Regions from separate parts of the Microbacterium sp. SORGH_AS_0862 genome, predicted to be linked through region 2. Evidence: riboswitches for the same ligand, from Rfam matches in the RefSeq annotation. Region 2 holds a riboswitch; the other holds the start of a gene.

Region 1 (7,353 bases), 1.0 Mb from region 2:
CAGGACTTCGCCTACCAGCAGGAGGTGGACGGCAATCCCGCGCAGCGCCACCACGTGCGCTTCTGGCGCTGCCCCGACGACTGGCTGCTGCCGGGCGGGCGCCGGGTGGAATGGCTGGCCGCCGGCACCTTCGACACCGCCGTCGGGCTGTCGCTGTTCACGCTCCAGGTGACCCACCGCATCGACGCCGACACGGACATCGAGCGCGACCACATCGTGCAGACGGTCACCGCGGCGGAGCCTCGGGTGCGCGTCGACGTGATCGCGGACTTCTCCACCGGTTATCACGCCCGCAACGGCGGCGGCGACAGCATCCGCACCGACGGCGATCTGCCCATCGTGGACGTAAGGGGGGTGACGGCGTGAGCGAGAAGGTCCCCCGCAAGCGCACGGCGTTCGAGTCGCCCGCGCGCCTCGCGCGTCCGCTTGACCACGATCCGAACATGCCGCGACCCGCGGCGACCGTCGCCGGCGGGCTCCTCGTCCTGCTGCGCGTGCTGACGGGAGTGATCTGGCTGCTGTCGATCACGTTCGAGTGGCGTCACATCGTGCACGACGCATCGGTCATGATCGACGGGGTTCCCCTCAGCGAGGAGGAGCGGGCCCTCGGCCTGGGGTTCGTCTGGCTCGTGGGCGCCGCCGTCCTGCTCTTCGACGCCGTCATGGCCATCTTCGTCCTGCGCGGCGGCAACCGTTCGCGGGTCACCGTGCTGCTGTTCTCGGTGCTGTCGATCAGCTTCGCCTTCTCGACCTGGTGGGTGCAGGGTCAGGACATCCGCCTCAGCAGCACCCTGCTGAACCTGGGCCTCGACATCCTGGTGCTGCTCGCGCTGTCCAGCCGCAAGGCCGCGGCCTACGCGCGACGTAACGAACGCCGCTGAGCTCACGGCGCCCGAACAGACGCGGACCGGTAGCCTGGACGCTGCCGTGCGGCAGGTGAAAGCGAGGCGGCGTGTTCGACAGTCCCCTCTCCGCATCCGCGTACGACATCCTCCAGGTCGCAGCCGATGCCGACGATGACACCCTGCGGCGTGCGTTCCGGGTGCGCCTGCGCGAGACGCATCCCGACACCGGCGGCGACGCGGTGCGCTTCGTCGAGGTGCAGCGCGCGTGGGAGCTCGTGGGCACGCCCGAGGCGAGAGCGGCCTACGACCGCGGCCGGGGTGCGGTGAGCGCTGCGCCCGAGGCGGAGGGGGCATGGACGCCGCCCCGCGCGCGGCAGGACACGCGTCCGCGCGCCCGATCGGCCGGCCAGCCCGGCGGATGGCGGCGCGAACGCTACCTGACTCTCATCCGCGAATGGGTGGGACGCGGCACAGAGGTGCCCGACCCCTACGACGCGCAGCTCGTGCGCTCGGCGCCGCGCGAGATCCGGCGCCTGCTGGCCGACGCGCTCGCCGAGGAGGCGACCGCGCGCATCGTCGCCGACCTCGGCATGGGCTACAGCGTCTGGCACGATGTCGCCGCATCCGGTCGCAGCGGGGATCTCGACGAGAAGCTCGACCACATCGTGCTCGGCCCGAGCGGCCTTTACGGTGTGCTCTCCGAGGACTTCGGCGGCGCTGTCGGCTTCCGCCGCGGCGAGATCATCGGTCCCGCGGTCGTCGGCGCCCCCGTCAGCGATCTGCTGTCGCGGATGCGGGTCGTCGCCCGCGCGGCGCGGGTGCGCTTCAGCGGTGCCATCGTCGTGCTGCCCGACAACGACCTCGCCCAGCAGATCACCGAGCTCGGCACCGTGCGCGGCACGCCCGTCGTGGTCGCCGGCCGCTCCGCGCTGGCCACCGTGCTGCGTCGCGGCGTCACCGGCGCGCGCGACATCGGCGGCAATGAGGTCTTCGACGTGCGCACGCGCCTCGACGCCACCGTGCGCTTCGTCTGATCGCACGGTCCCGCACCGGATGCGGCGAACAGTCCGCCGCTAGCGTGGAGGCATGGACCCGATCGCCGCGACGTTCCTCATCCTGGGGCTGGCGGTGCTCGCGTTCCTCTCCGGCCGCGTGCCCCTCGAGGTCGTGGCGATCGGCGTCGCGCTCGCCCTCTGGGCCACCGGCGTGCTCACGCTGCCCGAAGCGCTCGCGGGGTTCGGCGACCCCACGGTGCTGTTCATCGCCAGCCTGTTCGTTGTGGCCAGCGCGCTCGAGCGCAGCGGGATCACCCGCTGGCTCGGCGGTCTGATCGTCGCGCGCGCCGGCGATCGCCGCGGCCCGGTGATCGCCGCGCTCGGTGCACTCGTGGCCGTGCTGACCGCCTTCCTCAGCATCAACGGCGCCGTCGCCGCCCTCGTGCCCGTCGCCGCGGTCATCGCCCGGCGCGCCCGCATCCCGGCGTCGAAGGTCATGATCCCGCTGGCCTTCCTCGCGTCGGCGGCGTCGCTGCTCACTCTGACCGGGACGCCCGTGAACGTCGTGGTCTCCGAGCTCGCCGAGGCGGAGACCGGCCGAGGGTTCGGTTTCGCGGAGTTCGCACTCGTCGGCCTCCCCCTGCTGGGAGCCGCCCTCGCCGTCATCATCCTGTTCGGCGACCGACTGCTGCCCTCCCGACCCCACGCCCCCGCGGATCCCGCGCCAGGGCCGCGTGAGGCGGAGACGCTGTCGCTGGTCCCCGAGACGGTCCGCACCGGCGCCGTGCGGACCGTGCGCACCGGGATGCGGCGGGGAGCCCGGCGCACCCTCGTGATCACCGGCGTGATGGTCGTGCTGCTGGCGACGGGACTCGCGCCGCCCGCCGTGGCGGGCCTGGTGGCGGCCGGTGCCCTCGTGCTCACCCGTGTCGTCACACTGCCTGCCCTGTACCAGGACATCTCGTGGACGACGTTGGTGCTCATCGCCGGCATGATCCCGCTCTCGGTGGCCTTCCTGCAGACCGGGGCGGCGGAGGTCGTGGCCGACGGCGTCGTCCGCGTCGTGGGATCGGCCGATCCGCATCTCGCCCTGCTCGCCGTCTGTGTGGTCACCGTCGTGCTCGGACAGTTCATCTCGAACGTCGCGACGGTGCTGATCGTCGCGCCGGTCGCCACGGCCATCGCGGTGAACCTCGGGGTCAGCCCCGTCACCTTCCTCATGGCGCTGACCGTCGCCGGTGCCGCGTCCTTCCTGACGCCCGTCGCGACCCCGGCCAACCTCATGGTGCTGGGTCCAGGCGGATACCGCTTCGGCGACTACTGGCGCCTCGGGCTCCCGCTCGCCCTCCTCTTCCTCGCCGCGGCGGTGCTCTACGTGCCGCTCATCTGGCGGTTCTGAGCCGGCGCCTATCCAGGTCTGCCAGGCGCTGAGGCGGTGATCACCGATGCCGCGCGCGAGTTCCTCGCCGAGTACCACCTCGCCACGCTTTCCACGCTGGACCGGCAGGGCCGCATCCACTCGGTGCCGGTCGGCATCACCTACGAGGACGGCGTCGTTCGAGTGATCGGCTCCCGCGGCACGCAGAAGTTCCTCAACGTCGAGCGCACCGGCCGCGCCAGCGTCAACACCGTCGACGGTCGCCGCTGGCTCAGCTTCGAGGGTCCGGCGCGCGTCGTCGAGGATGCGGATGCGGTCGCCCATGCGGTCGAGCTCTACACCCGTCGCTACCGCGAACCGCGTCCGAACCCCGACCGGGTCGCGCTCGAGATCGCGGTCGAGCGCGTGCTCGGGTCCCCCGAGTTCCGCGCCTGAGGCCGGACTTCCGCGCGGCTCAGACCAGCCCGAACAGCTCGAGCGGGTGCGTCAACCGCCACCACGGGCTCGGTCCGTTCAGCTCACCGTCGAGCACGACGTCGACCGTCGCCGCGTTCTTCGGGCCGGTCGCGACGAGCGTGCCGGCGACATCGCCCGGCTCGCGGGCGTCGCCGAGGTCGAACGAGCTCGACACCGACGCGGCGGAGCCGTTCCAGAGCACCACATCGGCATCGGCTGCCGTGACGAGCGGAACGCTCGCGCCCCACCGCGTCTCGACTCGACCGACGGTCGTGCCGGCCGCGACCGAGGGCTGCAGCTGCAGCTCCTGCTCGACCTGGGCGAACAGTGCTCGCGTCGCCGCATCCCGCGTCTCTACGTCGGGCTGCCCGAGCGTCGCGGCGTAGATGCGCACCGACGTGTCGCCGATCGTGACGTCCTTCGCAGCGAGCAGGTTGTAGGAGTCGAGCGTCCCGGTCTTGAGGCCGACGACGCCGGGGTCCGCGAGCAGATTGTTCGTGTTCTCGACGAGACCCGCGCCGGGAAGCTCTACGGCGGGCGTGCGCACGATCTCGGCGATGACGGGGTCGGCCAGCGCGCGCTTGGCGACCTTGAGCAGCGCCTCGGGGGTCGCCGTGTTCTCGGCCTCGATGCCGGCGGGGCCGGCGATCGTGATTCCGGAGACGCCGTGCGCGGCGAGCCAGTCGTTGGCGGCCCGCGCGTAGACCGCGTTGTTGGGCCAGATGGTGTCGGCGAGGCGGTCCGCGTAGTTGTTCGCGGAGCCCATGAGCATGCCCTGCAGCATCTGGTACTCGGTGAGCGTTCCGCCGACCGGAACGTTCAGCGCCGACTCGCCGTTACGGCGGTACGACCAGTAGCTGCTCTCATCCGCGGCGCTGAACGCGAACTCCTGCCCCTGTTCGCCTGCAGCCAGGGGCATCTGATCGAGCACGACCATCGCCGTCACGACCTTCGTGATGCTGGCGATCGAACGGGCATCAGCGCTGGAGGCGATGGGCGAGCCCACGCCGTCGACGACGACCGCGGCACTTCCCTCGCCGGGCCACGCTCCGACGGCCGCAGCCGCGGGGGTCGCCTCGACGGCCGACGCCTGGACGGTCGGAGCGATCGCGTGCAGCGGCCACAGCAGCGTCGTGCCGCAGTACGCCGCGATCACGGCCACGATCAGTGCGACCGGAACGATGACCCCGGGACGCCACGGGGTGCGACGGGGGGCGCGGGCGAGCAGGTCCGCAGCGACGGGGGTGAACGAAGCAGCGCCCGCGGCCTCGAGCTGGGGAGCCACCCTGGATGCGTGAGCGACGGTGGCCTCGTCGACCCAGCTCAGCGCCGTGGTCACCGGCGGCACGACGACCGGAACGGATGCGCCCGCGTCCTCCGATGCGTCGTCGAAGCTCGCGGCGGCGATGCGAGCGGGGGTGGATGCGGCATCCGCCGGAACGCCCGACACCGCGATCTCGAGATCGCCGGTCGGCAGGGAAGCCTCGCCGACGCGCGGCTCGACAGGTCCGCCGTGGCGCAGCGAACGCCGAGTGGGCGGGGTCGGGCCAGTCACGGTCACCCGCCTACGGTAGCGCGAGCCGCGGGTCTATACTCGGCACGTCAACCACGGGAGTCCGGTGAGCCGGGCTGAGAGGAAGCGAATCCACGCTTCGACCGTCGAACCTGATCCGGATCATGCCGGCGCAGGAAGGAGCATCAATGCACACGTCCACGTCCACATCCGCTCGTCCTTCTCTCACCTCGAGGTGGCGCTGGCGGGTCGTCGACATCGTCGTCGCCAGCGTGATCGGCGTCGCCGCCGGGGTCATCTTCTGGGTCTGGGGCCAGGCCTGGACGCCGCTGAGCACGGCACTCGCGTTCCTGCCGGGCCTGGAGGGGCTGCTGGCCGGCGGCTGGCTGTTCGCCGGCGTGCTCACAGGTCTGATCATCCGCAAGCCGGGCGCGGCGCTGTACGGCGAGATCGTCGCCGCTGTCGTCTCCATGGCGCTCGGCACGCAGTGGGGTTTCACGACGTTCATCTGGGGAGTGGTGCAGGGGGTGGGAGCCGAACTCGGCTTCGCGCTGTTCGCCTACGCGAACTACCGACTCTGGGTCGCTCTCGTCTCGGGTGCCCTCACGGGGCTGGCCGTCGCTCTGCTCGACACCAACTTCTCCTCCATCGCGGCGTACGACGCCGGCCCCCGCGCCATCTACTTCATCTCCGCGATCGTCTCGGGCATCGTCATCGCCGGGCTCGTCTCGTGGCTCATCGCCCGCGCGCTCGCCGCCACGGGCGCACTCGACCGGTTCGCCTCCGGACGCCAGGCGCGCATCGTCGAAGCCGCCGACGCGGCGTGACGGGCGGCGCGCGGGTCGTCGCCCGCGGGTGGGGGTGGCGGCACGCGGGCCGCAGACGCTGGGCCGTTTCCGACATCGATCTCACGATCGAGCCCGGTGAGCGGGTGCTGCTGCTGGGGGCGAGCGGTGCGGGGAAGTCCACACTGCTGCGCGCCCTGGCCGGTGTGCTGGGCGGTGACGAGGACGGCGAGGCCACCGGGGAGCTGACCGTCGACGGCGCGCACCCCGCATCCGTCCGCGGTGTCGCGGGAATGGTCCTGCAGGATCCGGACGCGCAGGTGATCCTCGCCCGCGTCGGCGACGACGTGGCCTTCGGGTGCGAGAACCTCGGGGTGCCGCCCGGCGAGATCTGGCCCCGGGTCGGTGAGGCGCTGGATGCGGTGGGGCTGGCGGTGCCGCTCGATCACCCGACGTCCGCGCTGTCGGGCGGACAGAAGCAGCGGCTGGCGCTCGCGGGCGCACTGGCCATGCGCCCGAAGCTCCTGCTCCTCGACGAGCCGACGGCCAACCTCGATCCCGAGGGCGCCCGGCAGGTGCGGGATGCGGTGGCCGCCGTCGCCGCCCGCACCGGCGCGACGCTCGTCGTCGTCGAGCATCGCGTCGACCTGTGGGCCGACCTCGTGGACCGCGTCGTGGTGCTCGCGCCCGACGGCGGGGTGCTGGCGGACGGCGCTCCCGCCGATGTCTTCGCCGCCGCCGCGGACGCCCTGACGCAGGCCGGTGTGTGGGTGCCGGGGGTTCCCGTCCGGATCGCGCAGCGCCCGCGCGCCGGAGAGGCATCGCCGCTCGTCGTCGGCACCCGTCTCGCGGTCGGACGCCGTCGGAGCGGGCGCCGCGAGGAGTCTGCCGCCGCATCCGGGATCGACGTGCGACTGAACGCGGGGCGGGCGCTGGCGATCACGGGAGCCAACGGTGCCGGCAAGTCCACGCTCGCGCTCACCCTCGCCGGGCTGCTGCCGCCGATCGACGGCGAGGTGCGGGCGGCGGATGCGTTGGCCGCCGGCGTCGGATCCGACCCGTCGCGCTGGCGCGCAGCCCAGTTGCTCACACGTATCGGCACCGTCTTCCAGGAGCCGGAACACCAGCTGCTCACCGCACGCGTGCGCGACGAGCTCGCTGTCGGCCCTCGCGCCCTGGGACTCTCCGAGGCGGAGGTGGCCGCGCGCGTCGATCCCCTGCTCGAGCGTCTGCGTCTGGGACGCCTCGCCGAGGTGAACCCCTTCACCCTCTCGGGCGGGGAGAAGCGCCGGTTGACCGTCGCCGCGGTGCTTGCGACCGCGCCGCGGGTCATCCTGCTCGACGAGCCGACCTACGGGCAGGATGCGCGCACCTGGCGGGA
Region 2 (7,353 bases):
TCGCGCTGTATGCGGGCACACCCGCCGCGGTGCTCGATGCGTTCCTCGGCGAGACCGGGCGTCCGCGAGCTCTGCCCGACTGGGTATTTGGGCTTTGGGCGAGCGGCAACGAGTGGAACACGCAGGCCGAGGTCGAGCGGCAGATGGCGCTGCACCGCGAGCACGGCGTCCCGGTGCGCAACGTGGTGATCGAGGCGTGGAGCGACGAGAAGAGCTTCACGATCTTCCGCGACGCCGAATACCGGGTGCGCGAGGACGGCGGCCCGATGCGCCTGGCCGATTTCACCTTCCCCGCCGAGGGGGCATGGCCGGACCCCAAGGGCATGGTCGACGCGCTGCACGCGCACGACGTGCGTGTGCACCTGTGGCAGATCCCGCTGCTCAAGCTTCGCCCGCATCCGACCGGTCAGGCCGCTGCCGACGCGCGCGCCGCGCTCGCGCAGGACGTGCTGATCCGCGAGAGCGCCCCGGATGGGACGTTGCGTCCGTATCGCAATCGCGGGTGGTGGTTCCCGCTCTCCCTCATGCCCGACCTCACCGACGAGCGTGCCGCCGACTGGTGGACCGAGAAGCGCCGGTACCTGGTCGAAGAGGTGGGGATCGACGGCTTCAAGACCGACGGCGGCGAGCACGCGTGGGGTGAGGACCTCGTGTACCTCGACGGCTCGTCGGGCGACGCATCGAACAACCGCTTCCCCGTGGCGTACGCTGCGGCTTACGGCCGGCTCCTGGAATCGGCGGGCAAAGCGCCCGTGACGTTCAGCCGCGCCGGCTTCACCGGCTCTGCGGCGCACGGCGCCTTCTGGGCAGGCGACGAGAACTCCACGTGGGAGGCCTTCCGCTGGTCGATGCTCGCGGGGCTGTCGGCCGCGTCGTGCGGGATCATCTACTGGGGGTGGGACATCGCCGGGTTCTCCGGTCCGATCCCCGATGCCGAGCTCTACGTGCGGGCGATGGCGGCGAGCGTTTTCGTGCCGATCATGCAGTACCACTCGGAGTTCAACCACCACAAACTGCCGTCCAACGACCGCACGCCGTGGAACATCGCCGAGCGCACGGGTGACGTCGACGTGATCGCCGAGGTACGCGGGCTCGTGGAGCTGCGCGAGCGCCTGATCCCTTACCTGGCCGCCTCCGCAGCATCCACGATCGACACGTCGGTGCCGCTCATGCGCCCGCTGTACTTCGACCACCCCGCCGATCCGCGGGTGTGGGAGCATCCGCTGCAATGGATGCTGGGGCCCGACCTGCTCGTCGCCCCGGTGCTCGAGCCGGGCGCGTCCGCGTGGGACGTCTACCTTCCCGCGGGCGAATGGATCGAGGCCCGCACCGGCGCGTCGTCCACGGGAGGTCGAGTGGTCACGGTGGACGTGTCGTCGCGCTCCTCGGTCCCGCTCTTCGTCCGCGCCGCAGCCTGGCCCGCGCTGTCCGAGGTTCTCACGGGCCGGGACTGACCTGTGAGAGAGGGACGCCGGTGACCTCGGCCGCTCCGGCGGCGGAGTCGGGTGCTCACCTATCGGCCGCCGTCACGGCCGCAGCGATGCGACGAAGTCGAGCTTCTCCAGCACGGGGTCCGGCAGGAGGAACGGGTAGAGGTCGCCCTTGCCCATCGAGCGGTTGATCATGTTGAGCGCGGTGGACAGCGGCATCCAGACCTCCGTCACGACATCGCGGAACGTCGCGAATGCATCGACTCCCGCGAACATGGCCAGGCCGTACTGGTCGGCGGTCTCGAGCGTGTCGGTGATGTGCAGGAAGTGGGCCCACGTCTCGGCGAAGTCCTCGTAGGGGTGCATGGTCGCGTACGTCGAGATGTAGCGGGCCTGCCATCCTGCAGGCGGCCCCTCGGAGTAGTGGCGGTCGATCTCGGCCTGGTAGTCGGCTCGCTCGTCGCCGAACAGCGTGCGCGCCTCGGCGACGCGGTCCGTGTTCTCCACGAGCAGCCACTCGAAGTAGTGCCCGACCTCGTGACGGAAGTGACCGAGCATCGTGCGGTAGGGCTCGCCCAGTTGCTGCTGCACCTTGACCCGGTGCGCGTCGTCGCTCTCGGCCAGATCGATCGTGATGACACCCGCATCGTGGCCGATGACGACGTTCTCCTGCACGCTCGAGAGCAGATCGAAACACAGTCCCTTCTCGGGGTCCTCGGCCTTCCCGACCACCGCGAACCCGAGCCGGTCGAGCTCGAAGAGCAGCCATCTCTTGGCGCGCTCGGCGACGGGGTACTGCGAGAGCCCTTCGAGATCGGCATCGTTGGGGCGTACGCGGGTGAGGTCGCACGCAGAGCACTGGCCGCCCTCGGATGCGGCCAGCCACGTGCAGCCGGACAGGCCGAGGTTCCGGCACACGTGCCACATAGCACCTGACTCATCCACGTACCGGCCCGAGTCGTCGACCGGGACGATCTCGCCCTCCGCGCGGGAGAAGCCGAGCGGGGTGCCGCACGATGTGCACACGGAGTTCTCGAAGTACAGGGCGTTCCCGCACATGCGGCATCGGAATGCTCTCACCCCGCAAGCGTGACAGAACGGATCGATCGTCGGTGCGGGCTTGCGATCCATCCGGAAGCGATCCTCTTCGCACCGGTCGCCTAGACTCGTGCGCATGGGAACGTTGAACGCAGCGCCGATGACGGCGTTCGTCTACTCGATCCGCGACCGCCGCGCCTGACGGCGCGTCGCTGATCTTCGCGTGATCGCGCCGTCTTCCGGGATGTCCTCGCACCCCGGCAGCGCGTCCTTGTCGTACCCGCTCACCGGGGTGCTCCGAATCTTCCTTTGGAGCGCTCATGCGTACCCGTTCCGTTCACGGCGGCCGCCACGAACTCGGCCAGAACTTCCTCGTCCACACGCCCACCATCGACCGCATCGTCTCGCTCGTCGCAGCATCCGAGGGGACGATCCTCGAGATCGGGGCCGGCGGCGGCGCGCTCACCGCGGGTCTCGCCCGTCTCGGGCGGCCGCTCACCGCGATCGACATCGATGAGCGCCGCGTTGCCGCACTCCGCCAGTCCTATCCGTCGGTGCGCGTCGAGCACGCCGACGTCCTGCGCCATCCGCTCGACGCGCCCGTCGTCGTGGGCAACGTCCCGTTCCACCTCACGACGCCGATTCTTCGGAGAATGTTGCAGCGCCCTTCGTGGCAGCATGCTGTCCTGCTGACCCAGTGGGAAGTCGCCCGCAAGCGCGCCGGCGTCGGCGGCGGCACCCTCCTCACTGCGCAGTCGGCGCCATGGTTCACCTTCACCCTGCACGGGCGGGTGCCGGCGCGGGCGTTTCGACCCATGCCGTCCGTGGACGGCGGCATTCTGTCGATCACCCGCCGCCCTGCGCCGCTCGTCTCGGATGCGGACCGGCGTGCGTACGAGCGGTTCGTGGGCGATGTCTTCACCGCGCGGGGGCATGGCATGCCGGCGATCCTCGCGACGGTCGCGCGCATGTCGGCCCCGGCCGCGCGACGTCGACTGGATGCGGTGGGCATCGCCCACGGTGCGCTGCCCCGCGACCTGGGTGCGCAGCAGTGGGCGCGCCTGTGGCGAGAATGCGCAGGGGAATGAGGTGTCGACGAGTCCCGGTTCGACGCGCCGCGCGGGCAGGATGAGAAGGTGGAAGAGGAAAAGAGATGAGAGAACGGACCGTCGGGTTCATCGGACTCGGCATCATGGGGGTCCCCATGGCCTCGAACCTCGTCAAGGCGGGGTTCGACGTGGTCGTCTGGGCGCGTTCGGCCGCCCCTCGGGATGAGCTGGTCGCGCACGGCGCGCGGGCCGCCGGGAGCGTCGCGGGAGTCTTCGCCGCGGCCGAGACGATCGTTCTGATGCTGCGCGACGAGCCGGCCGTCGATGCCGTGCTCGCGCGCGGCGCGGACGACTTCGGCAGACTCGTGGCCGACAGGACCCTCGTGCAGATGGGGACGTTCACGACCGCGTTCTCCCGGGCCCTGGCGGACGAGGTCGCCGCCGCGGGCGGCCGGTACGTCGAGGCGCCCGTCTCGGGATCGCGGGGTCCGGCGATCGAGGGAACGCTCGTGGGCATGCTCGCGGGGGAGCCCGACGTGCTCGCCCACGTCGAGCCCGTGGTGGACGCGATGTGCGCCCAGACGTTCCGGTGCGGCGACATCCCGAAGGCGCTGACGATGAAGCTCGCGGTGAACACGTATCTCATCACGATGGTGACGGGTCTGGCGGAGACCTTCCATTTCGCCGAGCGCGCGGGCGCCGACATCGGTGTGCTCCGCGAGGTGCTGGCCGCAGGCCCCATGGCTTCGGCGGTGTCGCGCGGCAAGGCGCAGAAGCTCGCCGACGGCGACCTGTCCGCGCAGGCGGCGATCACCGACGTCCTCAAGAACGCCCGGCTTGCCGAAGATGCCGCGCGCGCGGTCGGCTCCGCGCATCCGTTGATCACCGCGAGCAGACGACTCTACGAGGAGGCTGCGGATGCGGGACTCGGCGAGCTCGACATGATCGGTGTGATCGACGCGCTTGCCGCCCGGGAGCCGGGAACCGGCGATGAGACGGGGGAGCGATCATGACGATCGTCATCCGCGCCGGCGCGGCATCCGATCATCCGCGACTCGTCGAGGTGTGGCGGGCCGCGGTCGAAGCGACGCACGACTTCCTGACCTCTGCCGAGGTCGACCTCTACGAGCGGCAGCTGCGCGTCTATCTTCCGCAGATGCCGGAGCTCTGGGTTGCGATCGAGGACGGTGCGATCATCGGCTTCCTCGGCTACAGCGACGGTGTCATCGAGATGCTCTTCGTCGACCCCGCCTGTCACGGACAGGGCGTCGGGCGGGCGCTCGTCGCCCGCGTCGCCGAAGGAGCGGCCCCGCTTCGCGTCGATGTGAACGAGGAGAACGCGGGCGCCCAGCGCTTCTATGCGGCGCTCGGGTTCATCGAGGTCGGACGCTCCGCGCTCGACGGCGAGGGTCAGCCGCATCCGATCCGCCATCTCGAGAGCCCGCTCCGCTAACCTGAATCCACACATACGACACGGGGTGCCCTGCGGGGCTGAGATCACACCCGTCGAACCTGATCTCGTCAGTACGAGCGGAGGGATGTCGCACATGACGCGCGCGCCAGAGAACCTGATCGAATCCACCATCCGGGCCTGGGAGGCGGTGCGGGAGCAAGGCCCGCTCGTGCAGTGCCTGACCAACGCGGTGGTCACGGGCTTCACCGCCAACGTCCTCCTCGCCCTCGGGGCGGCTCCGGCGATGGTCGACATCCCGGAGGAGGCGGGGCCGTTCGCGCGCATCGCCTCGGGGGTCCTGGTCAATCTCGGCACACCCGGCTCCGAGCAGCGCGAGGCGATGCGCGAGGCTGTGGCGGCCGCACAGGAGGCGGGCACTCCCTGGGTGCTCGACCCCGTGGCGATCGGCGTCCTGCCCGTGCGCACCGCGCTCGCAGCCGAGCTCGTCGCGGCGGGGCCGAGCATCGTGCGCGGCAACGCGTCCGAGATCATCGCGCTCGACGGCTCGGGCGCCGGAGGCCGCGGAGTCGACGCGACGGACGGTGTGGAGGATGCGGTCGCCGCCGCCCGACGCATCGCGCAGGCGACCGGTGCGATCGTCGCCGTCTCGGGCGCGGTGGACGTGGTCACCGACGGCGCGCGCGAGGTGCGGCTCGGTAACGGCGATGCGTTGCTGACACGCGTCACCGGTGGCGGATGCGCCCTCGGCGCCGTCATGGCGGCGTTCGCCGGCGTCGACGAGGACCGTCTCGCGGCGGTGGTCGCCGCGGTCACGGTCTACAACGTCGCCGCAGAGCTCGCCGCGGCGCGTGCCGCGGGACCGGGCAGCTTCGCCGTCGCGTTCCTCGACGCGCTCGCGCGTCTCGACGCGGACACACTGCGGAGCCGGGCGGTGATCGCGTGAACGCGGACCTTTCGCTGTATCTCGTGACGGATGCGGGCATCGCCGCAGCAGCGGGCCACGACATCGTCGACGTGGTGCGCCAGGCGACGGCGAGCGGTGTCACGGCAGTGCAGCTGCGCGAGAAGGACGCCTCCGCGCGCCAGTTCCTCGACACGGTGACGAGGGTGTCGGCCGTGCTACCTGACGGTGTCGCCCTACTCGTCAACGACCGCGTGGACGTCTTCCTCGCCGCCCGTCAGGCGGGCGCGCGCGTGTCGGGAGTTCACGTGGGGCAGAGCGATCTGCCGCCGGACACGGTGCGCGCTCTCATCGGCGACGACGCGATCATCGGCCTCAGCGCCGCCACGCCGGAGCAGCTGGCTGCTGCATCCGGCAGCGGTGTCGTCGACTACGTCGGTATCGGTGCGCTTCACGCGACAGCCACGAAGCGCGATGCGCCCCCGCCGCTGGGGCACGAGTCGCTCGCCCGGCTGGTCGCGGCGAGCGCGCTTCCCGCGGTGGCGATCGGCGGTGTCACCGCTGCCGACCTCGGTCCGCTGCGGCGCGCGGGTGCTGCGGGGGCGGCGGTCGTCTCGGCCGTCTGCGGTGCGGGCGATCCCGCAGTCGCCGTCCGTATGCTGCGCGCGGCATGGGACGCGGCATGAGTGCCGGGCGCGCGATCCCGCGGGTGCTGAGCATCGCCGGAACCGACCCGACGGGAGGCGCCGGCATCCAGGCGGATCTCAAGAGCATCGCCGCGAACGGCGGTTACGGCATGGCCGTCGTCACCGCCCTCGTCGCGCAGAACACGCACGGCGTGCGTTCGGTGCACGTGCCGCCCGTCGCGTTCCTCGCCGAGCAGCTCGACGCCGTCTCCGACGATGTGCGGATCGATGCGGTGAAGATCGGCATGCTCGCCACCGTCGAGGTGATCGAGACCGTCGCGGCCTGGCTCGGCCGCATCCGCCCTCCGGTCGTGGTGCTGGACCCGGTGATGGTCGCGACGAGCGGCGATCGCCTGCTGGACGCAGATGCGGAGGACGCCCTCCGGCGCCTGCTGCCGCACGTCGACCTCGTGACCCCCAACATCCCCGAGCTCGCGATCCTCGCGGGCGCGCCCGCGGCCACCGCCTGGACCGAGGTGCTCGCGCAGGCCAGCGTCGTGGCTCGTGAACACGGCGTGCGCGTGCTCGCCAAGGGCGGACATCTGTCGGGGGAGCGGCTGCCCGACGCACTCGTCGAGCTCGCCGACGACCAGGTCAGCGTCACCGAGTTCGAGGGCACCCGCATCCGCACCCGGAACACGCACGGCACGGGCTGCTCGCTCTCATCGGCGGTGGCGACCCGCGCGGCCGCCACAGGAGAGTGGGCGCAGGCGACGGCCGAGTCGAAGAGGTGGCTCACCGAGAGCATTCGCCACGGCGCCGAACTCGAGGTCGGTTCGGGCAACGGGCCGATCAGTCACTTCGCGGGGCTCTGGGAACGCGGCGGCCTCGACAC

Evidence for each region. Region 2 has a riboswitch for thiamine pyrophosphate ahead of thiM (hydroxyethylthiazole kinase). Riboswitches for the same ligand answer to the same signal wherever they lie in the genome.
Region 1: it holds a riboswitch for thiamine pyrophosphate, as region 2 does, so the genes downstream of both, QE377_RS05505 (ECF transporter S component) here and thiM (hydroxyethylthiazole kinase) in region 2, are expected to answer to the same signal.

What each region holds. Positions count from the first base shown of each region.
Region 1 is NZ_JAUTAY010000001.1:1,200,460-1,207,812, reverse strand. Features, by position in the region: gene QE377_RS05535 (LssY C-terminal domain-containing protein) at 1-366, shown strand, start outside; gene QE377_RS05530 (hypothetical protein) at 363-881, shown strand; gene QE377_RS05525 (J domain-containing protein) at 953-1,879, shown strand; gene QE377_RS05520 (SLC13 family permease) at 1,932-3,239, shown strand; gene QE377_RS05515 (TIGR03618 family F420-dependent PPOX class oxidoreductase) at 3,276-3,653, shown strand; gene QE377_RS05510 (D-alanyl-D-alanine carboxypeptidase family protein) at 3,673-5,235, opposite strand; TPP riboswitch at 5,273-5,383, shown strand; gene QE377_RS05505 (ECF transporter S component) at 5,376-6,014, shown strand; gene QE377_RS05500 (ABC transporter ATP-binding protein) at 6,011-7,353, shown strand, end outside.
Region 2 is NZ_JAUTAY010000001.1:204,964-212,316, reverse strand. Features, by position in the region: gene QE377_RS01080 (TIM-barrel domain-containing protein) at 1-1,454, shown strand, start outside; gene QE377_RS01075 (putative zinc-binding metallopeptidase) at 1,527-2,510, opposite strand; gene erm (23S ribosomal RNA methyltransferase Erm) at 2,789-3,556, shown strand; gene QE377_RS01065 (NAD(P)-dependent oxidoreductase) at 3,622-4,530, shown strand; gene QE377_RS01060 (GNAT family N-acetyltransferase) at 4,527-4,970, shown strand; TPP riboswitch at 4,982-5,073, shown strand; gene thiM (hydroxyethylthiazole kinase) at 5,065-5,874, shown strand; gene thiE (thiamine phosphate synthase) at 5,871-6,518, shown strand; gene QE377_RS01045 (bifunctional hydroxymethylpyrimidine kinase/phosphomethylpyrimidine kinase) at 6,515-7,353, shown strand, end outside.